Regions from separate parts of the Methylobacterium sp. Gmos1 genome, predicted to be linked through region 2. Evidence: predicted binding sites of a transcription regulator. Region 2 holds the regulator's gene; each other region holds the start of a gene.
The links. Region 2 encodes LexA, which represses DNA repair genes until DNA is damaged. Its sites were predicted from a motif close to TGTTCNNNNTGTGTTCNG; they were not measured.
Positions count from the first base shown of each region.

Region 1 (10,581 bases), on a different contig from region 2:
GCGGGCCTCACGCAGTGCCCATGCAAGCTTCGTTCTGGATGCTCTGGAGCAGGCCCTGTACGAGCGCCGTCCTGTCCAGGGCAGCGGGCTGGTGCACCACTCGGACCGCGGCTCGCAATACTTGGCTCTACGGTACGCCGAGCGCCTGGTCGGTGCGAGCATCGAGCCGTCGGTCGGCAGCGTCGGCGACAGTTACGACAACGCCCTGGCGGAGACGATCAACGGCCTGCTCAAGGCGGAGGTGATCCACAGGCGTGGCCCGTGGCGCTCCTTCGAGGCGGTCGAGTACGCCACTCTGGAGTGGGTCGACTGGTACAATAACCGCCACCTCCTCGCGCCGATCGGCAACGTCCCTCCCGCCGAGGCCGAAGCGCGCTATCATGCCAACGTCAGCGACCAAGCCCTGGCCGCCTGACCCGAGACAAACAGCCTCCGAAAAAGCCCGGAGCGGTTCAGCGTTGCCGGCTGCGAGTGGGCGGGGCTGATCCGACACCTAGATACTCCCTCCCTGTTTATCGGAGGATGGAATGGCCAGAAAAGCTCGTAGACGCCCCTCGTGGAGACGGAACCGCTCGGGCCTCCCCACGCCCCAAGGCGCGAAGTTCATGACCATTGGGCAGCGCCTGAATAGCGCGCAGGAAGGTGGCCTGCTGTCCCGGGCCGGTGATGTCGCGACTAGTGCTCTGAAACGGGTGGCGAAGACGGTGAAGCGGACGAGCAAGGTCGTGACCCAAGCCGTCACCGGCTGAAATCGGTCTAAAGCGATCTGTCCCGATCGTCCTTCACCTGCAGCGAACGCGAGGCGGCAGTCAGAGCCGCTTCGCCATAGTCACGGAGCTGGCAGCGCACTCATCCGTCGTTCAGGCTTCCCCGTGGTACCGGCATTGCGTCGATGAAAGCTTCCAGGTCGACGCGGCGGATGAGGCGGACATCGTCCAATTTACGGGCCGGTAAGCGCCCTTCGCCGATTAAGCCCCACACTTTGCTGGCGCTCACTCCGATGAGCTTCGCCGCCTCCTCAACCCGGTAGGTGATGCGCTCAGGCCCCTGCTGCCTTGCCGACAGCTCCGGCTCCTGGAGGCGCGCGGGCGGTATCGTGGTCGCTGACGGCAAGGCCTGCACGGTCGCCCGAACTTCCAGCTGGATCAGCCGGCGGATCGCGTGCTCGGGGACCATGGCCCGCAAGCTGGCCGTGATGTTCTCGACAACGCGGGCCACGGCGGCGTCAACGACCTGCTGCCGGGTATCGACCGGGGCGGACCGCAGCTGCGACGGCGGTGTAGGCGGGCGAACAGGAGGACGAGGCACAATGGCGCTCCTGTAGACTCAGGCGGTACATAATCGGCACTGCCTGAGCGTGAGTAACTACCTAGCCCTTAGGCTGCCTTCCTGCCCAGCCCGATGCTCTTTGCTAGCTCGGAGCGCTGAGCTGCATAGTTAGCTGCCACCATTGGATAGTCATGGGGTAGGCCCCACTTCTGGCGGTATTGTTCAGGGGTAAGACCGCGCCCAGCCAAGTGCCGCTTCAAAGTCCGATACTGGCGTCCGTCTTCAAGGCTAATGATGTAGTCCGGGGTCACCGTTTTCTTGATCGAGACCGGCGGGACGAGGCGCTCTTCCTTCGGGAGGTCCGCCGGCTCGCCGAGCTTGGTCAAAGCTGCATGCGTCGAGGCAATCAGCGCTGGCAGCTCCCCAACCGGCACGCTGTTTCTCGTTACGTAAGCGGACACGACGTCAGCGGCAAGGCTGACTAGCGATGACCTAAAATCGTTCTTTTCACTCACTTACCAATCCTCGATCAAACATTAAATGCTCATACGTTCCCGATGCTATCTGAAAATCTATGATATGGCAAGCTTCAGCGACCGCCTCTAGCGTTACAATGTTGTAATCTAGATTTTTGATCGCTGTATTGCGAGTGGCCATTCGGCGCTGCGTGATAATCCCGATTTGCGACGCCTTAGGCGGCCTGGGCCGATGAACCTCGTATCTCAGGCAGCCCATCCCGGGATGGTCAACTAGGCGCTATCAATCGCGCTAGTACACTGACACCGACGAACGTATCAGGCGAATCCCCGTTAACCACCTGCAATGACGAAGCAATTTGGCGAGCGCGGTGTACCTTTTGAAGGCGTCAGTGCACTAGAGCGCTGTGCGATCGGTCTGCAACGGCCAAGTTGGTAAGGGCGTTGGTTGGCTGAAGGAGCCAGCGATGACGTCACCCTTGTCCGTCGATCTGCGTGCGCGCGTCGTGTCTGCCGTCCTGGCAGGCGCGTCCTGCCGCCAAGCTGGCGAGCGGTTCGGCGTCAGCGCCGCCAGCGTCAGTCGCTGGCACGCCCGCCATCTCCGGGACGGCCACGTTCGACCCAAGCCGATGGGCGGAGACCAGCGCTCGCAGGTCATCGAGGCTCACGCCCCGCGGATCCTGAGGCTGTGCGAGGAGCGCGGCAACATCGTGCTGTCGGAGTTGCGCCACGCTTTGGCCGAGCAGGGCGTCACCACCAGCACCAGCGGCCTGTCGCGCTTCCTGGCCCGTCATCGCATCACCCGTAAAAAGGGGCTCTCCACGCCGCCGAGCAGGACCGTCCGGACGTAGCGCAGGCGCGCCAGGCGTGGTTCGAGGGTCAACTCGACCTCGATCCGGACCGTTTGGTGTTCATTGATGAGACGGCAGCCTCGACCCGGATGGCACGCCGCTACGGCTGGGCCCCACGCGGCCAGCGCTGTCGCCTGCCGATGCCATGCGGGCACTACAAGACCACCACCGTCACGGCAGCCCTGCGCGCGAGCGGCCTGACGGCAACGGCGATCTTCGAGGGCGCTACCAACGGCCAGCGCTTCCTGGACTACGTCACCGACACGCTGGTCCCAGTGCTCCGGCCGGGCGATACGGTGATCCTCGACAACCTCCAGGCCCACAAGGTGGCGGGCGTGCGCGAGGCCATTGCGGCGGCGGGCGCGCGGGTGGTGTACCTGCCGCCCTACAGCCCGGAGTTCAACCCGATCGAGCAGGCCTTCGCCAAGCTCAAGACGTTGCTGCGCACCGCAGCCGCGCGCACGGTCGAAGACCTGCATGCTGCGATCCGCCAAGCCTTCGCAGCTTTCACCCCGCAGGAGTGTCGCAACTACCTCAATGCAGCAGGCTACCAGACAGACTGCTACGTTTCAGACTGATCGGGCGCCGCTCTAGCGTGATCCAGCGTGGCGGCGACGGCAGCGGCGCGGGCCTCCACGCCTCCAAGGGCGGCCAGATTTTCGCCGCGGCGGCGCAGAGCCGAGACGTAGGCAGCGGCGGCCGGCGAGCCTGCGGGCATGCCGTCTAGGGCTACGAGAAGGGCGAGGAGCCCGGCCCGAATGGCAGCAGGATCTTGGGGCTTGCAGGCGGGGGGCGGCAGGGATGTTGCGGCTCCTCAGGCTGCGGCAAGGTAATGAACTGCGCCGTAGGTCGTGATGATCTGCCGGCGATCGACGGAGCGCAGGCGGTCCAGAGCGACGAATGCGAGGGGTAAGGCGCGGGCGTCGTGCTCAGCCACGGCGAGATGGCGGCAGAGGTCGGCAGCGCGCGGGCCGGACAGGACTCGGGCGAGGCCACGAAGACAGCGCAGGCGAGCCCGGCGCTCAGCCTCGTCGAGGTGCGGGTCAAACGGGCCCCAGGAACTCACAGCAGAGGTCATCGGACGATCTAAACTTGCAAGCCTATGACCATTTCGAGGCGCGTGGCGCGGAGCGCCGCATCTCCCGGCTGAGCCGGCTTCCGGCAATCAGCATATAATTAATCGCTGCAAAATGTCTTGGTTTCTCGTCTTCAAAGCGATAGAGTGCAGCACCTGCGGCCTGCCTGTCGCTTGTCGTATCCACCTATCGGTGCTAATGACACTATTGGCGCGTGAAGCGAGGAAAGCACGAGTGCCGTAAGATCGTTCAGGAGTCCGCAATCGACCACCTAATGGCGGCAATGGCGCTATCGGCACAGGCTACCAGAAAAGAGCTTTCCGGGTTCGATCCAGGAAAATGGATGCGGTAGCTCGCCTCCGGCAGCATCGAGCACGAGGAGGCCGTGCAGGGGAGGGCGTGCCACCGTTATCGCGACGACTGAGCCTGAGACTCATCAGCAGCCGTTCCATTGGCCAGCGGATCTTCCAGGACGCGAGACCCCGCCTTCAGCCCGGCCGGCAGCCGCCGGGCGGGGCTTTTCGCGCCGAGCATCCGCTATTTGAAGGATGACGCCTGAGCTGTAGCCGGGCACGTTCGAGGCGTGCCAAGAGGCGCACTGGAACTCCAATATCTCAGCCCGCCCGGGTCACCCCGCGGCGGGCTTTTTGCTGTCTGCCCCCACTCCTCCGGCCACCGCACGTCCCGGCCGATGACAAGTGTCAGTGGCTCGCCTGACTGCAATCCGACACCCCAGCCCGCCCGGCTATGCCGCGGCGGGCTTCATTGTGGCCACACTAGCAATGGGCGATAGAAGGTAAGCTTGTAGATGATCGACAGCAAAAACATTACCCAAGCGATATGCATCAAGCCGATGATGCCGGCGAGAGTAAATCTTATTAAGTAGTGAAATCTATGAGGCTCTACATAGTTATGGGCATGGCCTCTGTTCGCCTCGTGACCCACCGCTCGTCCCCCATTCGAGCTTTATTTTCGTGCGTTTCATAGAGCACGAGTCATGCCGCACAGCTACGCAAAACTTCAGACATTCGCCGGCCTTGAACGCGCGTGACCTAGATGCCTCACCCACCGCTCACCTGCCCCGCGAAGTCCTCCGGCACCTCTCCGAACTGCCTGAGGATCGCGACGCTCTCCAACTCGCCCGTCTCGTCGTCCGCCACGATGCGCAGAGCAGCAGTGCCCGGCATCCGTCGAGCAATCGCCTCCGCTCGCTTGAGCGCTCCGCTCTCGGTCGGCGCCACGTCACGGTTGCCTCGCCGCAACCGCTTCCGGTGGATCTCAAACGTCTGCACCATGAACGTCATCCGCATCCCCATCACGATCTCCTGATCCCACCGTCCCCGCTCCGCACATGCTCGAAGCTCGGCCTTGACCGGGAACCTCCGGCCTGTTTGTTCTCTTTTCGTTCTAGCACGGCGGAGGGCGGCGGGTGAGTCTTTTCCGGGTCGGCTATCAGGCGGCGGACAGCGGCGGGCTCGTGCGGATCCCGTTCATGCGGACGACCCTCTGCGCTGGCTTCCCTTCGCCCGCTGAGGATTTCATCGAGGGCGCCCTCGAACTCCCTCGCTGGCTCGCTCCCAATCCCGCCGCCACCTTCATCTGGCGCGTGCGCGGTTGGTGCATGAAGGGCGCTGGCATCCACGATGAAGACCTCGCTGTCATCGATCGCTCGGTGTCGCCCCGCGCCGGGGCCGTGGTGGTCGCGGTGGTGAACGGCGAGATGAGCCTCAAGCGGCTCATCATGCAGGGCAACCGCCTGGCGCTCACCTTCGACAACCCGGAGATGGACGAGGAATTCGCTGTAGCGGACCTAGAAGAAGGACTGCTCTGGGGCGTACTCCTCTTCTCCGTGCGCTGGCACCACGTCCAGCCGGGCACCGTGAGATGAGCCGGGCAATCGCGCTGATCGACGGCAATAGCTTCTACTGCTCCTGCGAGCGCGTCTTCGACCCGAAGCTCACCGGCGTGCCGGTGATCGTGCTCTCTAACAACGATGGCTGCGCCATTGCGCGGACCGCCGAGGCCAAGGCCCTCGGTATCCGCATGGGCGAACCATACTTCAAAATCCGCGACATGTGCCGGCGGCAGCGGGTGCGCGTGTTCTCCTCGAACTATGCCCTTTACGGAGACATGAGCGCGAGGGCGAACACGGTCTACCGGCAGTTCGCGCCGGACGTAGAGATCTACTCCATCGACGAGAGCTTCCTCGACCTCTCCGACGTGCGCGAGCGCGACCGGGTGGCGCTGGCGCGCGATCTACGCTCCACGGTGAGGCAGTGGACCGGGCTGCCGACCTGCGTCGGGATCGGGCCGACGAAGACGCTCGCGAAATTGGCCAACCACATCGCCAAGACCATCCCCGAGCTTGGGGGCGTCTGTGACCTCTCCGACGAGGCCGAGCGCGCCGCCTGGATGGTCGGGATCTCGGTTGGCGAAGTCTGGGGTATCGGGCGTGCCTCGCTGGCGCGGCTCACCGCCATGGGCGTCGACACGGTGGCGGACCTGCGCGACCTCGATCCCCGGCCGGCGCGGCAGTCGCTGACGGTGGTGGGCGAGCGCATCATCCACGAGCTGCGCGGCCGCGCCTGCCTGCCGCTCGAGATCGTGCCGGCCCGGCGCAAGGGCTGCGCGGTCACCCGCAGCTTCTCCAGCCGGATCATCGAGCGGACGGTGCTGGAGCAGGCAGTGGCGGCACACGCGACGCGCCTCGGCGAGAAGCTGCGGCGAGACGGGCTGGCCACGTCAGCGGTGACCGTCTTCTACCACACCAGCGAGCACGACCGCGGCGACCCGATGCGCACGGTCTCGAAAGTGGTGCACCTGCCGGAGGCGACGAACGACACCCGCCACCTGATCGACGCGGCAATCCGCGGGGTGGCGATGACTTGGCGCGATCAGGGGCCGACGCCGTGGCGCTACAGCAAGGCGGGGCTGGTCACCACCGATCTCGTGCCGCTCGCCGAGGCGCCCCAGCCGCTGTTCGACGCTCACGACCGAGAGAGGTCAGGCAAGCTGATGTCGGCGATGGATGCCTGCAACAGACGGTTCGGGCGCGGGGCCGTGGTGCCGGCGCGGGCGGGTCTTGTCGAGAAGCGCACCTGGTCGACGAAGTTCGCAATGCGGTCCCCAAGGTTCACAACTAGACTTAACGAGGTGCCGATAGTCAGTGCGATTGCCCGACAGAATTACAATCAGACACAAATTCAACCATAGACCCCGATCGTCTTCGCGCGCTACCAATGTCGCGCCGTTAAGCTTTAGAGCGGGAAGAGGGGTCGGTTATGAAGAAGCTCGCTATCATGATCGTCGGAGGGTTTGCCCTCTCGACTGTAGCGTCAATGATGCCCACCCCAGCATCCGCGTTAGGTGGGTGCGGGCCAAACGGCCACCGTAATTACCGGGGGCGGTGCGTGTTCGGTGGCCAGCGTCAGGATTGGTGCTTACGGACGAAGGGGCACCCTGCCGTCCGTATGCCGGACGGGACTCTGCGCTGCATCTAAGCAATGCGGGTGGGTCGATGATGGCGGCGGGGTCTACACACCCCGCCGCTTTAAACTACGTTCACTGCATTTCACGACCCGGTTGAGCAGGGTACTGAGCGTCCGCGCTGAGCATAGATCGCGAAACGCGCATTTTCCATCCAAGCTGATATAGTTAGGCAGCTCGCACGCTGCTGAGGAAGCGCCTTACCTCAGCTGAAAGACGCTCGGACTGGCGCGACAGCTCTGATGCCGAGGTAAGAACATGGCTCGCTGCCGCCCCAGTCTCCTCCGCGGCGCCTGCTACACCCGCTATGTTGCCAGTGACCTCGCCGGTGCCGGCCGCCGCCTGGCTGACGTTGCGCACGATCTCCTGAGTCGCCGCACCCTGCTCCTCTACCGCCGCCGCGATCGAGGTCGCGACGCCGGAGATCTCCTCGATCCTTAATGAGATCTGGCTGATCGCACCGGCTGCCCGGCCCGTCGAGGCCTGGATCGCCGCGATCTGGTTGGTGATTTCCTCCGTCGCTCGTGCGGTCTGTCCGGCCAGCTCCTTAACCTCCGCCGCAACTACCGCAAAGCCGCGCCCGGCCGCACCAGCACGGGCTGCTTCAATGGTGGCGTTGAGTGCGAGCAGGTTGGTCTGTGCGGCGATGGAGGAGATCAGTCCGACCACGTCGCCGATGCGGGCGGTGGCCTCCGTCAGCGCCCGCACTTGATGCGCTGTCTGACCCGCTTCCGCCACCGCAGTTTGGGCAAGACGGGCCGAGCCGTCGACTTGGCGGCCAATTTCCTGGACCGAGGCGCCAAGTTCCTCCGCCGCCGCCGCGACCGTGCCGACATTCGAGGAGGCCTCCTCGGCGGCCGCCGCGACGGCGGTGGACTGGGCCGCGGTCTGCGTCGCAGTGGCGGTCATCGTTTGGGCGGTGGCTTGCAGCTCGGTCGCCGAGGCAGAGACCTGGCCGACGATGCCACCTACTGCCGCCTCGAAGCCATCGGCCATTTCCATCATCGCGCGTTTGCGCGCGGCCACAGCCGCTTCGTCGGCGCGCCGCTTCACCTCGGCCTCCTCGGCAGCCTTGCGGGCGACCATTGCCTTGATGCCCTCGACCGCCCGGCCTACGGCGCCGATCTCGTCACCGCGCTTGGCCTCCCTGATCTCGGTCTCGATCTCGCCTCGTGCCATCCGTTGCAGCACGTCCACCAGACGGGCGAGCGGACGGGTGATCGCGAACACGACGATTGTGCTGGCGAGGATGAGCGCCGCTGCCAGCCCGGCGAGCGAGAAGATGACCAGTGCGCGCGAACTAGCGGTAGCGCTCTCAGCCGAGCGTTCCTTGGCGGTAGCCAATTCCTTGGCTTGAGCCGTTGATCTCTCGGCCATCCATTCATTCAGCTTGAGGCGGGCGGGGATACCGACATCGCGGGCGACTCGAAAAGCCTCATCGCGCTGATGGCGCAGCGTGAGCTCGGATACGCGTTCGAGGGTCGCAAAGAAGCTCTCTACGTCACGGCGAAAGGCTTCGTTGAAGGCACGTCGTTCCGGCGTGTCCGAGAGCGCGACGAGGCGTTCGATGGCCTCGCGTGCTTCGACCATACCTGCCTGCTGGCGCGTCTTGAACCGAGCCTGTGTCTGCGGATCGCTCTCGAGCAGCATATTGCGATCCATGACAGCGGCCTCGGTGATGCCACCGCGCACATGGACGAGCGCATCCAGGCGTGCGGCCTGAACGTCAGCAATTCGCGCTGTCTGCCGCGACAAATCCTGCATGACCGCCTCGGAGAAAGCGATTAGACCAGCCCCAATCGCAATCATGACAGCAAAAGGGAATGCAATTTTTAGTAGAATATTGGTGTCATGGGCTAAATTCATGGCTGTTTGTCCAGATTGCTGCGCAGTGTTCTTTTCGGTGTCCTCGTAGAGAAAGACCGAAGAATATTTATTTTTCGTGTTAGATCCCAACTTGCCCGGTTTGGCTTGAGTATAGCGTGCTTGTCGGCTCCACTGGAGCGCAAATGTTCAAAGTCAATATCTCTTTTGCATTAAGTAAATACAATCCAAGGTTTTATACTGACACGACGCAGCACGCATTCGCCGCGGGTGACAACGCGGTTGAGCCAGGTGCCGACGGTCAGTGCAGCAGCTGCTCCCGCGCCAGCATCTCAGGTGTGACATCCGCCTCGAAACACAATGGGGCTGCCCCACGCGGCCGATGGTAGGCGTTGCGCCGACCGCAGGACCGTCCCGCACGGTCATGCTGGTAGGGGCAGGCGCAGGGCCCGTCGTAGCCCACGATCGACTCGGCGATGATGCGCTTGGCGATCTCGGCGTCCGACGGTCCAGGCGGCGCCTTGCGCGGCCGCTCGGGAACTGGCTGGAGGCGTGGTGGCGCACGGCGCTCGAACGGGTTCTGCACCGAGGGCTGCGTGGCCGGCTGCGCCATCGCCTGCCCGACGTAGCGAACCAAGCTGAACAGGACGGCAGCCCAGAACAGGGCCGAAAACGCGACCGCGATAGCGGTGGAGATCCGGTTCTCCCATCGGCCGGGCCGGTCGTACTTCCGCTGCTGCGGGCCCGAGCGCCTGCTTCGCGACCCAGGCCTGAAATCGCTCCTCGGCTTCGTCCCGCTCGCTCATGCCGACCGCCTACGGTGCTGCCCACCTTCGCAGTTGTCACAGGCCGCGGGCGCCGCATCAAGGGACTGGCAGGGTCCGATCGGCTACGATCCCCGCCATGTGCAACCTCTACAGCTCCGCCCGCTCCCAGGACGAGATCCGGCGCACCTTCGCGGTCGATCGCGACGAAACCGGCAACCTACCGCCGCTGCCCGGGATCTTCCCCGATCAGATGGCGCCCGTCGTCCACGCTGCCGACGGCGAGCGGGTACTGACGATGATGCGCTGGGGCTTCCCGCCGCCCCCGAAGGTCGGCACGCAGCCGGTCACCAACGTGCGCAACGTCGCCTCGCCCTACTGGCGGCCCTGGCTCAAGCCTACGCACCGCTGCCTGGTACCGGTCACCTCCTTCAGCGAGTACGCCGACACCAAGCCGCGCAAGACGCCGGTGTGGTTCGCGCTCGACGAGAGCCGGCCGCTCTTCGCCTTTGCGGGGATCTGGCGACCCTGGGCGGGCGTGCGAGGGCCAACGCGGGACGAGCCCGTCGAGGAGGAGCACCGCCTGTTCTCGTTCCTGACCACAGAGGCCAACGGCGTGGTCGGGCCCGTGCATCCGAAGGCGATGCCGGTGCTGCTCACCACCGCGGAGGAGTGGCGCACCTGGCTAGAAGCACCGGCCGAGGAGGCGCTGCAGCTACAGCGACCTCTGCCGGACGAGATGATGGCCGAGGTGGCGCGGGGCGAGAGGCGGGACGGTATCTGAGGACCACCCTCAGGTGCCCTGGTTTACGAACAGGCTGTCGAACTCCGCCGG
Region 1 is NZ_JBSNCC010000041.1:1,421-12,001, forward strand. Features, by position in the region: partial or broken gene ACS5PV_RS32130 (IS3 family transposase) at 1-415, shown strand, start outside; gene ACS5PV_RS32135 (helix-turn-helix domain-containing protein) at 850-1,218, opposite strand; gene ACS5PV_RS32140 (MucR family transcriptional regulator) at 1,377-1,784, opposite strand; one part of gene ACS5PV_RS32145 (IS630 family transposase) at 2,213-2,558, shown strand; one part of gene ACS5PV_RS32145 (IS630 family transposase) at 2,558-3,174, shown strand; gene ACS5PV_RS32150 (hypothetical protein) at 4,734-4,988, opposite strand; gene ACS5PV_RS32155 (LexA family protein) at 5,102-5,560, shown strand; gene ACS5PV_RS32160 (Y-family DNA polymerase) at 5,557-6,885, shown strand; gene ACS5PV_RS32165 (GCG_CRPN prefix-to-repeats domain-containing protein) at 6,972-7,172, shown strand; gene ACS5PV_RS32170 (methyl-accepting chemotaxis protein) at 7,327-9,024, opposite strand; gene ACS5PV_RS32175 (hypothetical protein) at 9,284-9,619, opposite strand; gene ACS5PV_RS32180 (SOS response-associated peptidase) at 9,886-10,530, shown strand; gene ACS5PV_RS32185 (hypothetical protein) at 10,540-10,581, opposite strand, start outside.
Region 1: ACS5PV_RS32155 (LexA family protein) is a predicted target of LexA. The motif match lies at 5,065-5,082, and genes of this name have one in related genera.

Region 2 (10,581 bases):
CGATGCCGAGGGGGATGTTGTCGGCGGGGCGGAGGGGCTGTGCCGCCCCCCCGGCGACCGGGGCGCTCTGCATGGGATTCTTCCGCTGCTCCACGGCCTTGGCCCGGCGCCGCGGGCTCTTCCGCCCGCCGCAGCGGCGGCACGATTCGACGATACGGGGCGGCGCCCTCGCGTCGGGCGCCGCGCACGGGCTTCAGGCGGTCGGCCGCCGGGCCGGGGGTGCGTCGGGGATGGCCTCGGCTTGAGCGCTCATGAACCAGGGCTTCACCCCGACGCCGCGGCGCAGGGAGTACATGTAGAAGATCGGCAGGGTGGCCGGGAACAGGTCGCGGAACTCGCTGCCGTTGAAGGTGACGAACACCGCCTCCGGGAAGGCCGCCGCCACCGCAGTCTTCTCGACCATGTTCATGCGGTAGTAGTCGAGCGCGCCCTGCTCCGAGGAGCCCTCGCCGCGGTACCACTTGGCCGCGCAGGCGACGAGGCTCGCCAGGATCTCGCCGGAGGGCTCCTCCGCGGGCATGTCGGCCCCGATCTCGCGGGCGAAGGCGACGACGTCGCCGAGCCGGGCGCTGGTGAAGCCGCGGGCCTGCGCGGCGGCATCGATGGCGCCGAAATAGGCATTCGCCGCCGCATCCGGGTGCCCGTTCAACGCGGCGTGGGTGTCGGTGAAGATCAGCCGGAATACCGCCCCCGGCGCGTAGGCCCGGCGCACCCGCTCTGCCATCTGGCCGAGATAGTCGAGGCAGGCCAGGTCGGGCGCGGCGATCTCCGCCCGCGGGCCCTTGCCCCAGTACAGCACGAATTCGAGCGGGCGCCCGGCCGCGGCCGCCGCCTCGACCGCCGGCACCAGCCGCTCGGGATTGCCGGGCTGCTCGCGCTTGAAAGCCCAGGTGTTGAACGACTTGATTATCAACTCAGAATTGAGTCTCTGCGCCGGTTTACCGCCCTGGCGAATTTTTTTGTGCGCCGACGTCAAGTTCGGCGCCAAGTCGATTTGCGGCGCCTCGGATGCGATGAGATCCGCTCCGTTGGGATAGGCCGATTGCATGTCTTTCGTCCCCGTGTCGCTCCGCAACGTAAAGCCTGAAGTAAACTTTTCTAGCTTCGGCATGACGGCGACCTGTTCATCGTCCCGGGATGCGCGATAAATGAGTTAACAACTTATTAAAGTCAATCGGATGGCTAACAGATATTAAAAATCCCCACAGAAAGACGCTTCGCCGGCTCACTGGGGCGCCGCCCTGGCCGGTGATCGCGTGGGGCGCGGCGCGGGGCGGGCCCCGAGCCGTCCGGCCGCCTGCGGCTTTGGACGCGATCTTGCCTTAAGGTAGCCGCGGCCCGCCGCGAGGGGCGCGTGCGGGAGGCTCGCGAGACGGTTCATGGACCTCAACAGCATCACCGAGGTGGTGGCGCCCCGCGCCCGGGACGGCCTGCCGGCCTGGCGGCCGGGCGATGCCTGGCTCGCCGGCGGGACCTGGCTCTTCTCCGAGCCGCAGGAGGGGTTGGGCCGGCTCATCGATCTGCCGTCCCTCGGCTGGGAGCCCTACGCGGTGACCGACCAGGGCCTGCGGATCGCCGCGACCTGCACCATCGCGGCCCTCGACCGGGTCGAGTGGCCGGCCGCCTTCACCGCCGCGCCCCTGGTCGGGCTCTGCTGCCGGGCGCTCCTCGGCTCGTTCAAGATCTGGAACGCCGCCACATTCGGCGGCAACCTCTGCCTCGCGCTTCCCGCCGGGCCGATGATCGCGCTCGCGGTCGCCCTCGACGGCCTCGGCCTGATCTGGACGCCGGACGGCGGCGAGCGGACCCTGCCGGTCCGCGACCTGGTGTGCGGGCCGCAGGAGACGGCGCTCGCGCCCGGCGAGATCCTGCGGGAGGTCTTTCTCCCCGTGGCGGCCCTGCGGCGGCGCGCCGCCTTCCGGCGCATCTCGCTGAGCCCCAACGGCCGCTCCGGCGCGCTCACCGTCGCCACCCTGGACCCGTCCGGCGCCTTCGCCCTCACGGTGACGGCGGCGACAAGGCGCCCGGTGCGGATTGACCTGCCCGCCCTGCCGGAGGCCGGGGCGCTGGCGGCGGCGCTCCACGCCGCGATTCCCGACGCGCTCTGGTACGACGACGTCCACGGGGCGCCGGACTGGCGCCGCCACGTCACCGGGCTCCTCGCCCAGGAGGCCCGGGCCGAACTCGCGGGAGGCGGCGCATGCGGCTGACGGTCAACGGAACGGTGCACGAGGCCGAGCCCCGCCCCGGGCAGTGCCTGCGCACCTTCCTTCGCGATCTCGGCTGGTTCGGGGTCAAGAAGGGCTGCGACGCGGGCGATTGCGGCGCCTGCACGGTCCACGTCGACGGCGAGCCGCTGCATTCCTGCCTGGTGCCGGCGTTCCGGGCGTCCGAGCGCAGCATCACCACGGCGGAAGGGCTCGCCGGCCCCTGCACGCCTGACGGCGGCGTGCCCGACACCCTCCACCCGGTGCAGGCCGCCTTCGTCGCCGCGCAGGGCTTCCAGTGCGGCTTCTGCACGTCGGGCATGGTGATGACGGCGGCCGCCCTCGACCAGGGTCAGCGGCGCGAACTGCCAGCGGCGCTGAAGGGCAACCTCTGCCGCTGCACCGGCTACCGGTCGATCGCCGACGCGATAGCGGGGCTCGACGGAACGGTCCCGCCGGCCTGCGGGCATAGCGCCCCGGCCCCGGCGAGCGCCGCCCTGGTCAGCGGCCGGGCGCGCTACACCCTCGACCTCGCCCTGCCCGGCGCCCTGCACCTGAAGGTGCTGCGCTCGCCCCACGCCCACGCGCGGATCCGGTACGTCGATGCGAGCGCCGCCCTGGCGCTGCCCGGGGTGGTGCGGGTGCTCACCCACGCCGACGCGCCCGACCGGCTCTTCTCCACCGCCCGGCACCAGAACCCGACCGACGACGCCAGCGACACCAGGGTGCTCGACCCGGTGCTGCGCTTCGTCGGCCAGCGCGTCGCGGCGGTGGTCGCCGAGAGCGAGGCGGCGGCGGAGGCCGGCTGCCGGGCCTTGCGCGTCGATTACGAGGTGCTGCCGGCCTGCCTCGACCCCGAGCGCGCCCTCGACCCCGACGCGCCCCTCGTCCACGGCGCGCGGCCGACCGGCCAGGATGCGCCCCAGGATGCGCCGCCGCTGCATCCCCACCCCAACCTCGCCGCCGAGGCGCATGGCGCGATCGGCGACGTCGCGGCCGGCCTCGCCGCGGCCGACGTGGTGCACGAGGGCACCTACACCTCGCAGAGGATCCAGCACGCGCATCTCGAGACCCACGCGGCGATGGGCTGGCGCGACCCGATTGGGCGCCTCGTCATCCGCTCCAGCACCCAGGTGCCGTTCCTCACCCGCGACGCGCTCTGCGCGCTGTTCGATCTCCCGCGGGACCGGGTCCGGGTCGAGTGCGGCCGGGTCGGCGGCGGCTTCGGCGGAAAACAGGAGATGCTGACCGAGGACCTGGTGGCGCTCGCCGTGCTCGCCACCGGCCGGCCGGTGCGCTGGGAGCTGACCCGCGCCGAGCAGTTCACCGCCACCACCACGCGCCACCCGATGCGGGTGCGGGTGCGCCTAGGCGCCCGCCGCGACGGCACCCTGACGGCGATCGCCCTCGACGTGCTGTCGAATACCGGGGCCTACGGCAACCATGCCGGCGGGGTGCTGCATCACGGCTGCAACGAGGTGATCGCGGTCTATCGCTGCGCCAACAAGCGGATCGACGGCTACGCCGTCCACACCCACACCCTGCCGGCCGGCGCCTTTCGCGGCTACGGCTTGAGCCAGACGATCTTCGCGGTCGAATCCGCCATGGACGAGCTCGCCCGGGCGCTCGACCTCGATCCGGTCGAGCTGCGGCGGCGCAACGTCGTGCGCCCCGGCGACCCGATGGTCTCGACCAGCCTCGAACCCCACGACGTCCAGTACGGCAGCTACGGCCTCGACCAGTGCCTCGACGCGGTCGCGGTGGCCCTGGCCGAGCCCCCTCCCTCGGGCCCCCCGGGCTGGCGCACCGGCTCCGGCATGGCCCTGTCGATGATCGACACCATCCCGCCCCGCGGCCACTTCGCGGAGGCCCGCATCGCGCTCGACGCGGAGGGCCGCTACGCCTTGAGCGTCGGCACCGTCGAGTTCGGCAACGGCACCTCGACGGTGCACGGCCAGATCGCCGCGGAAGCCTTGCGCACCACGCCCGACCGGATCGCCCTGCGCCAGGGCGACACCGACGCGGTCGGGCACGATACCGGCGCCTATGGCAGCACCGGCATCGTGGTCGCCGGCCAGGCGACCCTGCGGGCCGCCGAAGCGCTGGCCGCCGCCTTGCGCGCGCGCGCCGCCGACCGGCTCGGGATCGATCCCGCCGCCTGCCGGCTCGACGGCGCGTTCGTCGTCGCGGGCGACACCCGGGTGGCGCTGGCCGATCTCGGCCCCGCCGAGGCGTCGGGGCGGGCCGACGGCACGCCGCGCTCGGTAGCGTTCAACGTCCAGGGCTTCCAGGTCGCGGTGCATCCCGCGAGCGGCGAGGTGCGCATCCTGCGAAGCGTCCACGCCGCCGACGCGGGGCGGGTGATGAACCCGGTGCAGTGCCGCGGCCAGATCGAAGGCGGCGTCGCCCAGGCGCTCGGTGCCGCGCTCTACGAGGACCTGGCGATCGATGAGGCGGGCCGGGTCGCGACCCCGTCCTTCCGCACCTACCACATCCCGGCCATCGCCGACGTGCCCCGCACCGAGGTGATCTTCGCCGACACCCACGATGCGGTCGGGCCGCTCGGCGCCAAGTCGATGAGCGAGAGCCCGTTCAACCCCGTGGCGGCGGCGCTCGCCAACGCCATCCGGGACGCGACCGGCGCGCGGCTGACCGCGACGCCGTTCGCGCCCGACCGGATCTACCGACAGACCAGCGACGCAACCCACAGCGGTGAGGAGGAGAGATGGACCTGAAGCGCGACGACCGCCTGACCAGGCCGGCGGGACCTTCCGGAGGCGGTTTCCTGGAGCGCACCTTCGCGCTCTCGGCCCACGGTACGACCGTCCGCACGGAGCTGCTCGCGGGGCTGACCACCTTCCTGACGATGGCCTACATCGTCTTCGTCAACCCCAACATCCTGGGCGACGCCGGGATGCCGAAGGGCGCGGTGTTCGTCGCCACCTGCCTCGTCGCGGCGATCGGCTCGCTCGTGATGGCGTTCTACGCCAACTACCCGATCGCGCTCGCCCCCGGCATGGGGCTCAACGCCTACTTCGCCTACGTGGTGGTGCTCCAGATGGGCTACACCTGGCAGGCGGCGCTCGGCGCGGTGTTCATCTCCGGCCTGCTCTTCATGGTCGTCACGCTGACGGGCCTGCGCCGGATCATCGTCGAGGGCATCCCGCGATCGATGCGCATCGCCATCACGGTCGGCATCGGGCTGTTTCTGGCGATCATCGCGCTGAAGAGCGCCGGCGTGGTGGCGGCGAGCCCGGCGACCTTCGTCACGCTCGGCGACCTGCACAAGCCGAGCACGGTGCTGGCGGTGCTGGGCTTCCTGATCGTCGCGGTGCTCTCGGTGCGCAAGGTGCGCGGCGCGCTGCTCGCCGGCATCCTGACGGTCACGGCGTTGAGCTTCGTCGTCGCCGACAACACCTTCCAGGGCGTCGCCTCGCTGCCGCCGTCGATCGCCCCGACCCTGTTTGCCCTCGACATCACCGGCGCGCTGTCGGGCGGCCTGCTCAACGTGATCCTGGTGTTCTTCCTCGTCGAACTGTTCGACGCCACCGGCACGCTGATGGGCGTCGCGAACCGCGCCGGGCTCCTCACCGAGGGCAAGATGGAGCGCCTCGACAAGGCCCTGATGGCGGATTCGTCGTCGATCTTCGTCGGCTCGCTGCTGGGCACGTCGAGCACCACGGCGTACCTGGAGAGCGCGTCCGGCGTCGAGGAGGGCGGCCGTACCGGGCTCACCGCCGCGACGGTGGCGGTCCTGTTCCTCGCCTGCCTGTTCTTCGCCCCGCTCGCCGGCTCGGTCCCGGCCTACGCCACGGCGCCGGCCCTATTCTACGTCGCCTGCCTGATGCTGCACGAGCTGGTCGATCTAGACTGGGACGACCTGACCGAGGTGCTGCCGGCCTGCGTCACGGCGCTTTTGATGCCGTTCACCTACTCGATCGCCAACGGCGTCGCCTTCGGCTTCATCACCTACGCGGTGATCAAGCTGCTCACCGGACGCTTCCGCGACGTGAAGCCGGTGGTGTGGGTGATCGCCGGCGTGTTCCTGTTCAAGTTCGTGGCGACGGGCAGCGCGCACTAACGGGCACCGCCGCCCCCTGAACCCTCCCCCTCTGCGGGGGAGGGTGGCCCCCGAAGGGGGTCGGGAGAGGGGACGCCGCTTCCGGATATGGTGGAGCCGTCGTGAAGGGCGCCCACTGGAACAGCGTCGCGCTACCCCTCTCCCGCCCGGCATCCGCCGGGCACTCTCCCCCGCAGAGGGCAGGGTTGTCCGGGAAAAGAAGTGGCGCGTCTCCCCTCTCCCGTATGGGAGAGGGGCCGGGAGTGAGGGTGGCTCGGCTCCCGTGTAAAGCTGAAAGTGTCGAGCTGCACAGCTCAACTGTTCAGGATTATTGCGGAAGCCGAGCCACCCTCACCCCTATCCCTCTCCCACACGGGAGAGGGGATCCCGCGCTTGATTTTAAAGAAGTTTTCCCCGGACAGCCCTGCGCAGAGGGGGGAGAGTTCGGGCGCCATTCCCGGGAAGGTCTCAGTACTTCCGCACCAGGCTCACCAGCCTTCCCTGGATCCGCACCCGGTCCGGCCCGAGCACCCGGGTCTCGTAGGCCGGGTTGGCGGCCTCCAGCGCGATCGAGGAGCCGCGGCGGCGCAGGCGCTTGAGGGTCGCCTCCTCGTCGTCGATCAGCGCCACGATGATGTCGCCGGTATTGGCGGTCTCCTGGCGGCGGATCACCACGAGGTCGCCGTCGAGGATGCCGGCCTCGATCATCGAGTCGCCGCGCACTTCGAGCGCGTAGTGCTCGCCGCTGGCCAGGAAGTCCGGCGACATCGCCACCGTGCGGCTCTGGCTCTGGATCGCCGAGATCGGCGTACCGGCGGCGATCCGGCCCATCACCGGCACGCTGACCGAGTGGCCGTTCTCGTCCGAGGCCGTCGCCATCGCCGGGATGCCGGCGGGCCGCTTCGGCTCGTGGGCGCGCCCGCCCTCGACCACGCTGGGGTTGAACCGCACCACCTCGGCGCTCGGCGCGGCCTGCGCCGGCCCCGTCACCGTGTCGGGCAGGCGGATCACCTCGATCGCCCGGGCCCGGTTCGGCAGGCGGCGCAGGAAGCCGCGCTCCTCGAGCGCCGTGATCAGGCGGTGGATGCCCGACTTCGACTTGAGATCGAGGGCGTCCTTCATCTCGTCGAAGGACGGGGGTACGCCCGTCTCGCGCATTCTCTGCTGAATGAAGCGGAGCAGGTCCAACTGCTTACGCGTGAGCATGTGACACTCTCATCCCCGCGCTGGCGCGCTCCGGAAACAAATCGCGAACATGGTAAGCGTTCCGCAAGTGTTCCGCAAGCGGGTCCGCACCTGCGGCGCGAGAACACAGCAGAACGAGGACATCGCGGCCAGTTCGGGCGCGGCCGGGCATGCAAAGCGGGCGGTGCGACCGGCCGGACGACGATGCGCCAGCGGCGGACGGGCGCCGGCTCCCGAGCGAGGAGGAGTTCGGCGGTCGCGCAGGACGGCCGGCGGACGTGGGAGCGATCGACCTCGATCGAGGAGGATCACCCCCGCCCCTTGCGCCCCTTGTATTTCGGCCGCTGGCCCGGAAAGCCTTGCGTCGAGCGGCCGGTCGGGCGCTCGGCGTAGGTGAAGGGCACCTCGCGGTCGGTGCCCGGGCCCATGTCGTCGAGGTCGGGCTCGCGGATGCGGGTGCCCTCGTCGGAGGTGCCCTTGCCGCCCGGCCCGTAGCCCAGGGGCTCCGCGCCGCGCCGCTTGCGCTTGGCGCCGAAGCGGCCGGCCTCGCGCTCGACCTCGGCCTGCTCGGCCATCGGGTCGTCGGCGATGGCGAGCTCGGTCGCCTGGAGCCGCTTGAGTTCGTCGCGAAGCCGCGCCGCCTCCTCGAAGTCGAGATCGGCGGCGGCCGTCCGCATCCGCTTCTCGAGGTCGGCCATCACCGCCTTGAGGTTGTGGCCGACCGTGACGGCGGACTTGGCCAAGCCCGTATCGACCTGGACGTGGTCGCGCTCGTAGACGCTCTCCAGGATGTCCGAGATGTTGCGCTTCACGCTCTGCGGCGTGATGCCGTGCTCCTCGTTGTAGGCGAGCTGCTTCTTGCGCCGGCGCTCGGTCTCGGCCATCGCCCGCTCCATCGAGCCGGTGATGTGGTCGGCGTAGAGGATGCAGCGGGCCTCGGCGTTGCGGGCGGCCCGGCCGATGGTCTGGATCAGCGAGGTCTCGGAGCGCAGGAATCCTTCCTTGTCGGCGTCGAGGATGCCGACGAGGGCGCATTCCGGGATGTCGAGGCCCTCGCGCAGGAGGTTGATGCCGATGAGCACGTCGAAGGCGCCGAGGCGCAGGTCGCGGATGATCTCGATGCGCTCCAGGGTGTCGATGTCGGAGTGCATGTAGCGCACCCGCACGCCGTTCTCGTGCAGGTACTCGGTCAGGTCCTCGGCCATGCGCTTGGTGAGCGTCGTCACGAGCGTCCGGTAGCCGGCGGCGGCGACCTCCTTCACTTCCCCCAGAAGATCATCGACCTGGGAGCGGGCCGGGCGCACCTCGATGACGGGATCGACGAGGCCGGTCGGACGGATGACCTGCTCGGCGAAGACGCCGCCGGTCTGCTCCAGCTCCCACTTCGCGGGCGTCGCCGAGACATGGATCGATTGCGGGCGCATCGCGTCCCATTCCTCGAACCGCAACGGGCGGTTGTCGAGGCAGGAGGGCAGCCGGAAGCCGTACTCGGCGAGCGTCGCCTTGCGGCGGAAGTCGCCCCGGTACATGCCGCCGATCTGCGAGACCGTGACGTGGCTCTCGTCGGTGAAGACCAGCGCGTTGTCGGGCAGGTACTCGAACAGGGTCGGCGGCGGCTCGCCGGGCTTGCGGCCGGTGAGGTAGCGCGAATAGTTCTCGATGCCGTTGCAGGCCCCCGTCGCCTCGATCATCTCGAGGTCGAAGGTGCAGCGCTGCTCCAGGCGCTGCGCCTCGATCAGCCGGCCCATCCGGGTCAGCTCCTCGACCCGCCACTTCAGCTCGTCCTTGATGCCCTTGACCGCCTGCTGGAGTGTCGGGCGCGGCGTGACGTAGTGGCTGTTGGCGTAGACCTTGACGAACTTGAGCGTGTTGAGGGTCTTGCCGGTGAGCGGATCGAACTCGGAGATCGCCTCGATCTCGTCGCCGAACAGACCGATGCGCCAGCCGCGGTCTTCCAGGTGGGCCGGCCACAGCTCGATCACGTCGCCGCGGACCCGGAAGGTGCCGCGGGCGAAGTCGGACTGGATGCGCTTGTATTGCAGCGCCACCAGGTCGGCGACGAGTTGGCGCTGCTCGATCTTCTCGCCGAGGCTGACGGTGAACGACATCGCCGTGTAGGTCTCGACCGAGCCGATGCCGTAGATGCACGAGACCGAGGCGACGATGATGACGTCGTCGCGCTCCAGGAGCGCCCGGGTGGCGGAGTGGCGCATCCGGTCGATCTGCTCGTTGATCGACGACTCCTTCTCGATGAAGGTGTCGGAGCGCGGCACATAAGCCTCGGGCTGGTAATAGTCGTAGTACGAGACGAAATATTCCACCGCGTTGTCGGGGAAGAAGCTCTTGAACTCGCCGTAGAGCTGCGCCGCCAGGGTCTTGTTGGGGGCGAGGATCAGGGCCGGGCGCTGGGTCTCCTCGATGACCTTCGCCATCGTGAAGGTCTTGCCCGAGCCGGTGACGCCGAGGAGCACCTGGTCGCGCTCGGCGCCCTTCACGCCGGCGACGAGCTCGGCGATGGCGCGCGGCTGGTCGCCCGCCGGGGTGAATTCCGAGTTCAGCCGGAACGGGACGCCGCCCTCCGACTTCTGCGGCCGCTCGGGGCGGTGCGGGCGCCACAGCTCGCCGTTCTTGAACAGCGGGTTGCCCTCGGTGAGGAGCTTGGTCAGCGCGTCGACCGTCGCCGAGACGCCCTCGGCCGCCAGCGACCCGCGCTCCTCCACCGCCTCGCCGTCCGGCTCGCGCAGGCCCAGCGCCTGGGCGAGCGCCGGGTCGACGTCGGCCGCATCGCCGTGCGCGAAGGCGGCCTGCGGCGCCTCGCCGAAGCCGCCCGGGGCCGCGGCCCCGGAGCGCTTGGCCTTGCGGCCGGACCCGGACGGTGCCGTCCCGGGGGCCGCGGCCGCGTCCTTGCGCGGGCGCCCGCGCTTCGGCGACTCGGGCGGCGGCGGTTCCACGACGGGCAGGCGGTCGCGGTTCAGCGCCGGGTTCAACAGCTCGGCGAGGAACGGGTCGAGCGGCTTCAGCTCGGGCTTGGAGGCCTTGCCGGTCGACAGGCGGGGCTTCTTCGGGGCTGGCATGGAGGTGATATGGCAAGCCCTGCCGGGGCCGGAAAGGGCTCTCGTCAGCGCACCT
Region 2 is NZ_JBSNCC010000024.1:36,682-47,262, forward strand. Features, by position in the region: gene ACS5PV_RS28655 (DMT family transporter) at 1-73, opposite strand, end outside; gene ACS5PV_RS28660 (hypothetical protein) at 194-913, opposite strand; gene ACS5PV_RS28665 (FAD binding domain-containing protein) at 1,380-2,210, shown strand; gene ACS5PV_RS28670 (molybdopterin-dependent oxidoreductase) at 2,201-4,942, shown strand; gene ACS5PV_RS28675 (NCS2 family permease) at 4,933-6,288, shown strand; gene lexA (transcriptional repressor LexA) at 6,736-7,473, opposite strand; gene uvrB (excinuclease ABC subunit UvrB) at 7,761-10,526, opposite strand.

Region 3 (10,581 bases), on a different contig from region 2:
CCCGCGACCCCGAGGCCCTGGAGCCGGGCGATGTAGCCGTTCCACAGCTCGGTCAGCGCCGTGCGCGGGCCGGAGGCGACGTAGTCGAACTCGGCGAGGTCGCCCCAGACAGTGATCTTCGAGGGATCGTCGGGATCGACCGCGTGCGGGCTCACCGGCGCGCCGGAGGCGTCGCGCACGAACAGGTCCGGGCGCTCGTGCGCCAGCTTGCCGTCGTTGGCGGCGTGATTCACCACCAAGTCGGTCATGATCTTCAGGCCGTGCCCGGCCGCGGCCTCGCAGAAGCGGCGGATCTGCTCGTCGTCCGGCGTGCCGTCGAGGTCGCGCAGGCGCTCGTCGAGCCGGTCGGGGTCGGCGACGGCGTAGAGCGAGCCCGAGCCGCCGGTCTGGTGGAACGGGTTGAGGTAGACCCAGTCGAAGCCGAGTTCCGCGATGCGCGGCAGTTCGACGGTCCAGGCCGAGACCCGGCCGACCAGAAGCGGGAACAGGTTGTAGATCCGCGGTCCGGCCGCCAGCGGCGCCAGGGTGGCCGGCAGCGGCGTCACCTCGCGGGTGCGCTTCGCCGGCTTGGTGCTGGTGCGGGGTACGTTCATCGGCCCGATCCTGCCTGCTCTCTCTCGATCCATTCAGGCGGGCTCAGCCGGACCCTCGGGTCCGGCTGAGCCCGGGGTGTCAACTGGCGGACTGACGCAGAACCGCCAGGGGGAGGCGCGCGAAGAGTCGCTCGACGCTCACGCGTCCGCCCTCGGCGCGGACCTCGTCGCCGGTCACCAGGTCGCGCCAGATGCTGCCCTCGGGCACCGGAAGGCTGGTTCCAGCGAAGGCGCCGGCGAGGTTCGGGCCCTCCTCGGCGGCGACCCGGCGCGGCACCGCCACCAGCAGGTCGCCGGCCTCCGAGCCCGCGGTCGTGTCCTGGCGCAGGAAGGCGACGACGCGATCGGCGCCCAAGCCTTCGGCGGCGACCGGGGCATAGTCGGCCTCGGCGTAGAAGCCCGGATGCGTCGCGCGGTCGGCGAGCAGGCGGGCGAGGACCGCCTGCTTGATCCGCCCGTCCGGCCAGGCGGCGAGCAGGTCCTCGAGGCGTGCATCCTGAGAGAGCGCCGCCTCGCGCTCGGCATAGTCGACCGGGCGGCGATTGTCGGGATCGACGAAGGAGAAGTCCCAGAACTCCGTGCCCTGGTAGATGTCGGGCAGGCCCGGCAGGGTGCATTTGAGCGCCGAGCGGGCGAGGCCCGTCACCATCCCGATGCGCGCCAGTCGCTCGGCGAAGGGCCGGAACTCGCGCAGGAACTCCGAGCCCGGCGCCACCAGGGCGTCGAACAGCCTGGCGACCGCGCCCTCGTAGGCTTCATCCACGTTGACCCAGCTCGACCGGCGCTTGCCCTCGCGCATCGCCTTCTCGGCGTATGCCCCGAGGCGCTTGCGGAACTCCTCGACGTCCTCCTGCTTCGGAGATTCCATCAGCAGTTCCAGCGGCCAGGCACCGAGGATGGCTTGCAGGAACATCCACTGGTCGTTGGCGTCGGGCGCCGCCTCGCCCTCGACCTCGGAGAGGTGCGGCTTGACCAGCTCGCCCCAGAGGGCCCAGGCATCCGCCCATTCCTCCGGAAGCTCCGAGAGGGCGAGCAGCCGGGTGCGGGCATCCTCGCCGCGCTTAGTGTCGTGGGTGGCCGTGGTGATCATCGCGTTCGGCCAGTCGCGGGCACGCGCCGCCTGGAGCGCGTGGAAATGCTCTGCGCTCAGGCCGTACTCGCCCGGATCGCCCCCGACCTCGTTGAGCGCCAGGAGTTCGACGAAGCGGTAGAACAGCGTATCCTCCAGGCTTTTCGCCATCACCGGGCCGGTGAGCTGCTGGAAGCGGCGGCGGAAGCGGCGCACCGCCTCCGGGTCGGGCCGGCCCGGCCCCTCGGTGTCGAGGCGCCCGAGAAGAACCCGTTCGGCGAAGTCGTGCACCGAGCGGTCGGGCAGGCTGGAGCGGCGCTTGGCCCTGCGGACCGTGTCGCCGATCAGCTTCAGGTCCTCCGGCTCGATCTCGTTCTCGTCGAGGTCCGAGCCGAGGTAGCTGCGATAGACCGGGAAGCGCGCGATGATCTCCGACAGGGCCTGGCGCAGGGCATTGACCGAGAAATCGCGGGTGCGCCGGTCGGCATCCGCGATCTGCTTCAAGTCCGAGGTCAGGACTTCCAGCTCGCTGGCGAAGCTGGTCTCCAGGATCTCGCCCTTCACGTTGCGCAGGAGCCACGGATAGGGCTCGTCCATGCCGGTCGCCCCGGCATAGAGCTTTGCGACGGCCTCGCGCTTGTCCTGGTCGACGAACAGCCCGTCGATCTGGTTGAGCACGTCGTAGCCGGTGGTGCCGGCGATCGGCCAGGGGCGCAATTTCTCGCCCGGCTCCAGGATCTTCTCCACCACGATGTAGAAGCCGGGGCCGAGCGCCGCCTGGAGCGCGCGGGCATAGCCCGCCGGATCGGCGAGGCCATCGATGTGGTCGATGCGCAACCCGTCGATCCGCCCCTCGCGGATCTGCCGGAACAGCATCGCGTGCGCGCCCTCGAACACCCGCCGGTCCTCGACCTTGAGCCCGGCGAGCGAGTTCACGTCGAAGAAGCGGCGGTAGTTGATGTCGCTCGCCGCGACCCGCCAATGCGCCAGCCGATAGGCCTGCGCCTCCAGGATGCGGTGCAGGGCACCGAAGCTGTCGGGGTGGCCCTTGAAGCCGTTGACGAGGGTCACCGCCCGATCGATTGCCGCCTTCAGGTGGGACGGGGCCGCGACCGCGTGGGCGAGGCGGCGCTTCAGCCCCTCGGCCTCGTCCGGGAAGGCGGCCTGGCGCTCGGCGTTGGTCTCGTCGCCCATCCGGCGCAGGCGCTCTGAGATCGACAGCACCTCGGCCGAGGCTTCGTCGCCGACCTCCGGCAGCGCCGCGAGCGCCCGGTCGAGGATGATCGGGTAGTTCAGCGGGTTGACCGGGAAGCGGTGCTCGAAGTGCCAGACGCTGAAGCCGCCCTCCTCCGGGTCGAAGGCGAGCTTGAGGTCGCCCTTCTCCAGCGCCTCGCCGTAGCGGTCGCCGAGGAAGGGCACGACGAGCTTGTTGCGGGCGCCCAAGCGCCCCCAGTCGATGTCGAAGGCGTCGGCCGCCGGGGACAGCGCGCCCCATTCGAGCACCGAGAGCCACCACGGATTGTCGGCGCCGCCGACGCCCATGTGGTTGGGCACGATGTCGAGCAGGAACTTGAGGTCGTGGCTCTTCAGGACGTCGCTGAAGCGAACGAACGCCTCCTCGCCGCCGAGCTCCGGGTTGATCTCGCGGTGGTCGACGATGTCGTAGCCGTGCATCGAGCCCGGCCGCGCCTTGTGGATCGGCGAGGCGTAGACGTGGCTGATGCCGAGCTTCGCCAGGTACGGGACGATCCTCGCCGCGTGGTCGAAGGTGAAGTCCTTGTGGAATTGCAGCCGGTAGGTCGCCCGCGGCGGCGGCGAGGCGAGCCGCGCGGCGCCCGAACGCGGCCCGCGCTCCTCCGCGGCGAGCGAGGAGGCGAGCTTGGCGAGCGGCCCGCCCGGTGCGGCGATTGCCGCGAGGTCGCGGTCGAGCTTGCGCCGCCAGTTCGGGTAACCCTCGGTGACGCCCGGCATGTTGGCCTGGCTCACCTCGCCGAGGATGTCCTCGTACTGCACGGCCGTCAGAACCGACGGGGCGCGGGCGAGGAAGCGCACCGCGGCCTCGAAGGGCGGCTCGCCCGGCACGTCGTTCGTCGGGATCAGTCCTTCCTGGTGGAGCGCTTCCGCCAGGCGCCGGCGCTCGTGGACGCGCTCCTCGCGCTCGGAACCGGCACGGTCGGCGTCGTAGAGGCCGAGCGACTGGCGCAGCTCCGTGTCGACCCCGCGCCACCAGCCGACGAAGGTCGGCAGGTCGTGGGTGGTGATGGCGCAGAGCGCGTCGCGCGGGTACTCGGCCGGGCGCTTGAACGACCCGCCCTCCCCCCGCTCGAAGGACAGGATGCGGTAGCTGAGGATGCCCGCCTGCATCAGCGCGTCGGAGAAGCCGGCCGGCGCGGTGCCGAGGTCTTCCGCGATGACGAGGCACTTCGCCCGGTGGCTCTCGAGGCGCAGGACCGCCAGCATCGCCTCGAACGGCATCGCCACGTAGGCGCCGCCCTTGGCGCCTTCGCCCACCGGGATCAGGAACAGCCGGGCGAGCTGGAAGGCGTGGTCGATGCGGATCGCGCCGGCGTGGCGCATGTTGGCCTGGACCAGGGCCCGGAAGGCCGCGAGGCCGTCGCGCTCCAGTTCCAGCGGGTCGAAGGGCGGCAGGCCCCAATCCTGGCCGTTCGGGGCCAGGATGTCCGGCGGGGCGCCGATCGACAGCCCGGCGGCGAAGCGCTCGGGGTGCGACCAGATCTCCGAGCCGCCCCGGTCGGCCCCGACCGCGAGGTCGCGGTAGAGCCCCAGGCGCATGCCCGTGGCCAGACCCTGCGCCGCGGCGCGGGCGAGCTGCCGGTCGGCGAGGAATTGGAGCCAGGCGTGGTAGGACACGCGCTCCTCTTGCTCGGCCGCGAAGGCCCCGACTTCCGGCGTGCCGTTGCGGCGATAGGCCTCCGGCCAGTCGCCGAGCCAGTTGGCGCCGTTCCGCGAAAAATGCTCGGCCAAGGCCTCGAAGGTGGCGTGGGCCTCCAGGTTCTCTCCGCCCGCGGCGCGGAAAGCGAGGAACTCGGTGTCCCGCCCGGCCCGGGCCGGCGAGTCGAGCCACAGGGCTTCAAGTACCGGGCTCAAGACCTGCCAGACGCCGGCATGGTCGACGAGCGAGGCGTCGCGCAGGCGCGCGATCTCGGGCTCCGCGTCCTTCAAAAGCCGCTCGGCCCGGCTCCCGGGAAGCCCCGGCAGCGACGTCGGATCGATGAACAGCGTCTCGAGGAACAGCCGCGAGGACGGCGAGTAGGGCGAGACCTTCTGGCGATCGGTCGAGAACAGGGCGTGGACCGGGCTGAGGCCCAGGAAGGCCGCGCCCCGCGCGCCGGCATCCGCCGCGGCCCGGCCCGCATCGGCGTAGGTGCCGATGCCGAGATTGGTCTCGGAGCGCAGGCCGTAGAGCTGTGCGGCGAGGCCCCAGTCGCGCGCGCCCTCGTCGCCGAGCGCGCGGGGTCGCCAGCAGCGCTGCGGCGCGGCGATCACCGTGGCCTCTGCGCGCAGGTCGCCCAGGCTCACGGTGAGGCGGTGGTAACCGGGTGTGAGCGGCGGCAGCTCGATCGCGCCGGCCTCGGGCGACAGGGCCACGCGCCCGTCGCGCGCCGTGCCGCGCTCGTCGACGACGCGCCAGCTCACCGTGCCGGAGGTCTCCCCCGGCCGCACCGGGACCCGGGCGGCGCGCCGGGCCTCGACCGGGACTAGCGGCGGCACCAGGCCGTGACGCAGAGAGCAGATGCGCTCTAGGCTCGTCTGCGCCTCCGCGTCGTTCCCCGCCGGCAGGCCAAGCGCCGCGAGCAGCCCCTGGCGCACGGCGAGCGGGGTCTCGACGCGCCGGCCGAAGGCGTCGGTGTAGTCCGCGGCGATGCCCGCCTCATCGGCGAGCCGCGCGACGACATCCTCGGTCACGGCCATCTCAAGCGACCTCTTTCACGAATACGCCCGACCAGGCGGGCAGAACCAGGGTGCCGTCCTCGTCCTGCGAGACGGCGGGAGAGCGCCAGACGACGCGGCCGGAGAGCGGCCCGGGCTCGTACGACTCGCCGCCGAACACCCCGACGAAGCGCATGCTGCCCCCGGCGAAGGACCAGGTGACGTCGATCACGTCCGGCCGCGGCAGGGCGTACCGCCCGCCCCGCCAGGCGGTCTTCGTCAGCGGCACGACCTCGCGCTGGCGCAGGTGCAGGAGCGCGGTGGTGTCGGCCAGCACCTCGCGGTGCGGCGAGCGCTCCCGCTCGGCCCAGTCGAGCTTCGAGCGCCGGAACGTCGCTTCCGCGGTCGGATCCGGGATCGTCTTCGCCTTCTCCTCGTCGGCGAAGGCGGCAAAGCTCTTGAACTCGCGGCGGCGCCCGTCGCGCACCGCCTTGTTCAGCTCCTCGTCGGGGGCGAAGTCGACGAAGAACAGGAACGGCGTCGAAGCCGACCATTCCTCGCCCATCCACAGCATCGGGATCTGCGGGCTCAAGAGCAGCCCGGCCCGGGCGAGCGCCAGCCTGTCGGGATCGGCGAGGTGGCTCAGCCTCTCGCCGAGCGCCCGGTTGCCGACCTGGTCGTGGTTCTGCAGGAACGTGACGAAGGCCGAGGGCGGCAAATGGGCGGAGCGCTCGCCGCGGGGGTGGTTGTCCAGGGTCTTGAACGGCTCGCCCTGGTAGGCGAAGCCCTCCGCCAGGCTGCGGGCGAGGTGGGCGGCCGGCTTGTCGGAAAAGCTCTCGTAGTAGCCCGAGTCCTCGCCGGTCAGCAGGATGTGCCAGCCGTGATGGGTGTCGTCGGCCCATTGCGCGCTGTGGAAGCGCGGCTTGCCGCTGTCGTCCCGCTCCAGCCAGGAGGCCTGGTTGGCCTCGTTCTCCAGCATCAGGTGGATCGGGCGCTCAGGGAACGCGGCGCGGATCCGCTCGGCCAGCTCGCCGAGGAAGTGCTTCTCGGAGTCGTCCAGGATGGCGTGGACCGCGTCGAAGCGCAGCCCGTCGACGTGAAACTCCTCCAGCCAGTACAGCGCGTTGTTGACGAAGTAGTCCCGAACCACCTCGCCGCTGGTCTTGCCGTCGAAGTTGATGCCGGCACCCCACGGCGTCTGGTGGCGCTCGGTGAAGAACGACTTGGCGTAGGCGTGCAGGTAGTTTCCGGCCGGGCCGAAATGGTTGTAGACGACGTCAAGGAACACCATCAGCCCGAGCGAATGCGCCCGGTCGACGAGGCGGCGCAGGTCGTCGGGCGTTCCGTAGGCCGAATCCGGCGCGTAGGGCAGCACGCCGTCATAGCCCCAGTTGCGGCTGCCCTTGAAGTCGGCGAGCGGCAGGAGCTCGATCGCCGTCACGCCGAGGTCGCGCAAGGCGCCGAGCTTGTCGCCGAGCGCGGCGTAGGTGCCCTCCGGCGTCGCGGTACCGACGTGGCACTCGTAGATCACCGTCTCCTCGAACGGGCGCCCGGCCCATTCCTGGTCGGTCCAGGCGAAGGACGCGGGATCGATCACCTCGGAGAGGCCCGAGACGTCCTCCGGCTGGAAGCGCGAGGCGGGATCCGGCACCACGAGGTCGTCGTCGATCCGGTAGCCGTAGCGGGCGCCGGCGCTCACGCCGGGCACCGTCACGCGGCGCCAGCCCTCGCCCTGGTCCTCCAGCGGATGGTCTGTCCCGTCGAGCACCAGGGCGACGTTCGCCGCGGTCGGCGCCCAGAGGGCGAAGCGCACGCCCTCCGGTCCGATCTCCGCACCGAATGGCATGCTGTGGGCGCGCCGCATCGGGCCACCATCCTTCGAAAGCAAGAGTGTGCGAGCGGCGTCGGGCGCCGCTCAGGAAATTCGGTCGGATTGCGCAGGTTCCGCCGGTCGATCCCGCACTGCGGCACCAGCGTCTCGAGGCGGGAGCTAAGGCGGCCGCCGCCCGCGACAATGGCGGGACGCGCCGGTCCCTGGGGATGGCGGCGCGAAAGCCGTCAGAACGCCCAGGCGAGGGTCGCCGCGAAGGCCGCGGCGACGGCCGCGCCGGTCGCCGTCATCGTCACCCGGCTGATCCCGATGGCGGCCGCGGCGGCGCTTTCTTCGGCGAAGCCGAACGCCTGGCCGGCCGCCTGCTCGGCGCGGGCGAGGGAGAGATGGCGGGCGTGGCGGTGGACGGCTTTCATCGTCGGAACGCTCCTGCGGCGCGCATCTCCCGTCCGGCGTCGGGAGCGGCCATTCCGACAACGGACGGTCACGGCCGAGGTTCCGGGGAGTATCGCGCCCGTCACCCGGCTTTAAGGGAATTTGTTTACGTCTCGGTGACTCTGGTACGGGTTCTGCGGCGGAGCGATTCTCCGCCGCCGGCCCAAGCCCGTTCGCCACACCCCGCAGCCGCGCAAAGGCTCTTTTTGTTCCGCGTTTGTTCCGGTATAGGGAAAGGATGACCTCGAATGCTGCCAGAGCCCTTCCCCCACCGCGAGGCCGTCGCGTGAGCGAGGCCGCACGAGACCTGTTCGGGCCGGGGGGCAAGCCGCCCGGCACCAAGCCGCCTGCCGACCCGCTCAAGGCCGAGGCCGTGAAGCGGATCAAGCCCGTCGCCGTGCCCCCGCCCGCGGAGGAGGCCGGCTACGACGCCTCGGCGATCGAGGTGCTGGAGGGGCTGGAGCCGGTGCGGCGCCGGCCCGGCATGTATATCGGCGGCACCGACGAGAAGGCGCTGCACCACCTCTTCGCCGAGGTGATCGACAACTCCATGGACGAGGCGGTGGCGGGACATGCCAGCTTCATCGAGGTGGAGCTGGAGGAGAGCGGCTGCCTCGTCGTGACCGACAACGGCCGCGGCATCCCGATCGACCCGCACCCGAAATTTCCCGGCAAGTCGGCGCTCGAGGTCATCATGACCACGCTGCATGCCGGCGGCAAGTTCGATTCTAAGGTCTACGAGACCTCCGGCGGCCTGCACGGCGTCGGCATCTCGGTGGTGAACGCGCTCTCGGACGTGCTCGAGGTCGAGGTCGCCCGCAACCAGACGCTCTACCGGCAGACCTTCTCCCGCGGCCACGCGCAGGGGCCGATCGAGACCGTCGGGCGGGTGCAGAACCGGCGCGGCACCAAGGTGCGCTTCCATCCCGACGCCGAGATCTTCGGCGAGCACAGGTTCGATCCGCGCCGCCTGTTCAAGATGGCGCGTTCGAAGGCCTACCTGTTCGGCGGCGTCGAGATCCGCTGGCGCTGCGCGCCTGCCCTGCTGGAGGGCGTCGAGAACGTGCCGGCGGAGGCGGTGCACCGCTTCCCGGCCGGCCTCAAGGACTATCTCGCCCGCGAGATCGACGGCAAGGAACTCGTCGCCGACAACGTCTTTGCCGGCAAGGTCACGAAGCCCGGCAGCCATGGCTCGCTCGAATGGGCGGTGGCGTGGCTCGCCAACGACGACGGCTTCTCGTCCTCGTACTGCAACACCATCCCGACGCCGGAGGGCGGCACCCACGAGAGCGGGATGCGGGTGGCGCTGCTGCGGGCCTTGCGCGACCACGCCGAGCGCGTCGGCCAGGTCAAGCGGATGGCCTCCGTCACCGCCGACGACGTGATGGCGACCTGCGCGGCGATGCTGTCGGTCTTCATCCGCGAGCCCGAGTTCCAGGGCCAGACCAAGGACAAGCTCGCGACGCTGGAGGCTTCCCGCATCGTCGAGGCGGCGATCCGCGACGCCTTCGACCACTGGCTCGCCGCCTCGCCGACCCAGGCCAACAAGCTCCTCGACTGGGTGATCGACCGGGCCGAGGAGCGCCTGCGCCGGCGCCAGGAGAAGGAGGTCGCCCGCAAGACCGCGACCCGCAAGCTGCGCCTGCCGGGCAAGCTCGCCGACTGCTCGAAGGCCGGGGCCGCCGGCTCCGAGATCTTCATCGTCGAGGGCGATTCGGCCGGCGGCTCGGCCAAGCAGGCGCGCGACCGCGCCACCCAGGCGATCCTGCCCCTGCGCGGCAAGATCCTCAACGTCGCCTCGGCGAGCCGCGACAAGCTCGGGGCCAACCAGCTCCTCTCCGACCTGATCCAGGCGCTCGGCTGCGGCATCGGCAAGCAGTACCGGCACGACGACCTTCGCTACGAGAAGGTCATCATCATGACCGACGCCGACGTCGACGGCGCCCACATCGCCTCGCTGCTCATCACCTTCTTCTACCGGCAGATGCCGGAGCTGATCGAGGGCGGCCACCTGTACCTGGCGGTCCCTCCCCTCTACCGGCTGACGCAGGGCGCCAAGAGCGCGTATGCCCGCGACGACCGTCACAAGGAGCAGCTGCTCAAGACCACCTTCAAGTCGGGCAAGGTCGAGATCGGGCGCTTCAAGGGCCTCGGCGAGATGATGCCCGGCCAGCTGAAGGAAACCACGATGGACCCCAAGAAGCGCACGCTCCTGCGGGTCGAGGTGGTGGAGGAGGCGCGCGACGCCACCGGCGACACGGTCGAGCGGCTGATGGGCAACAAGCCCGAGGCCCGCTTCGCCTTCATCTCCGAGCGGGCGGTCTTCGCCGACGAGATCGAGCTCGACATCTGAGGACCGACCGGGGGGCGTCCGAGCTTCCCCGGCATCCAGACATGCGAGAAAGGCCCGGCCGCGCGAGCGGCCGGGCCTTTCTTGTTCGCGGGCGCCCGCCGTGGCAGACGACCGTGTCGTCCCCAACGCGAAGAACCCGGCCTTTCGGCCGGGCTCCGCGTCCGTCGGGGTGACGAAGTGCGACGACTAGAAGCCGTTGAACTTGTAGTTCAGGCCGGCGCGGACGACCGCGAACTCGGTCTCGCGACGGTACAGGTTGGCCGGGCCGACCGACACCACGCCCGGCGAGAACACCGAGTACTGCGTGCCGTTGGCGGTCTGGGCGAACACGCCGTTGTTGCGGTTGCCCTGGTCCAGCTTCACGTACAGGCCCTCGACCTTCAGGGTCACGGCCGACGAACGGAAGAAG
Region 3 is NZ_JBSNCC010000010.1:31,369-41,949, forward strand. Features, by position in the region: gene ACS5PV_RS19260 (maltotransferase domain-containing protein) at 1-593, opposite strand, end outside; gene ACS5PV_RS19265 (malto-oligosyltrehalose synthase) at 673-5,595, opposite strand; gene treZ (malto-oligosyltrehalose trehalohydrolase) at 5,597-7,417, opposite strand; gene ACS5PV_RS19275 (hypothetical protein) at 7,612-7,800, opposite strand; gene parE (DNA topoisomerase IV subunit B) at 8,106-10,172, shown strand; gene ACS5PV_RS19285 (outer membrane protein) at 10,359-10,581, opposite strand, start outside.
Region 3: parE (DNA topoisomerase IV subunit B) is a predicted target of LexA. The motif match lies at 8,027-8,044, and genes of this name have one in related genera.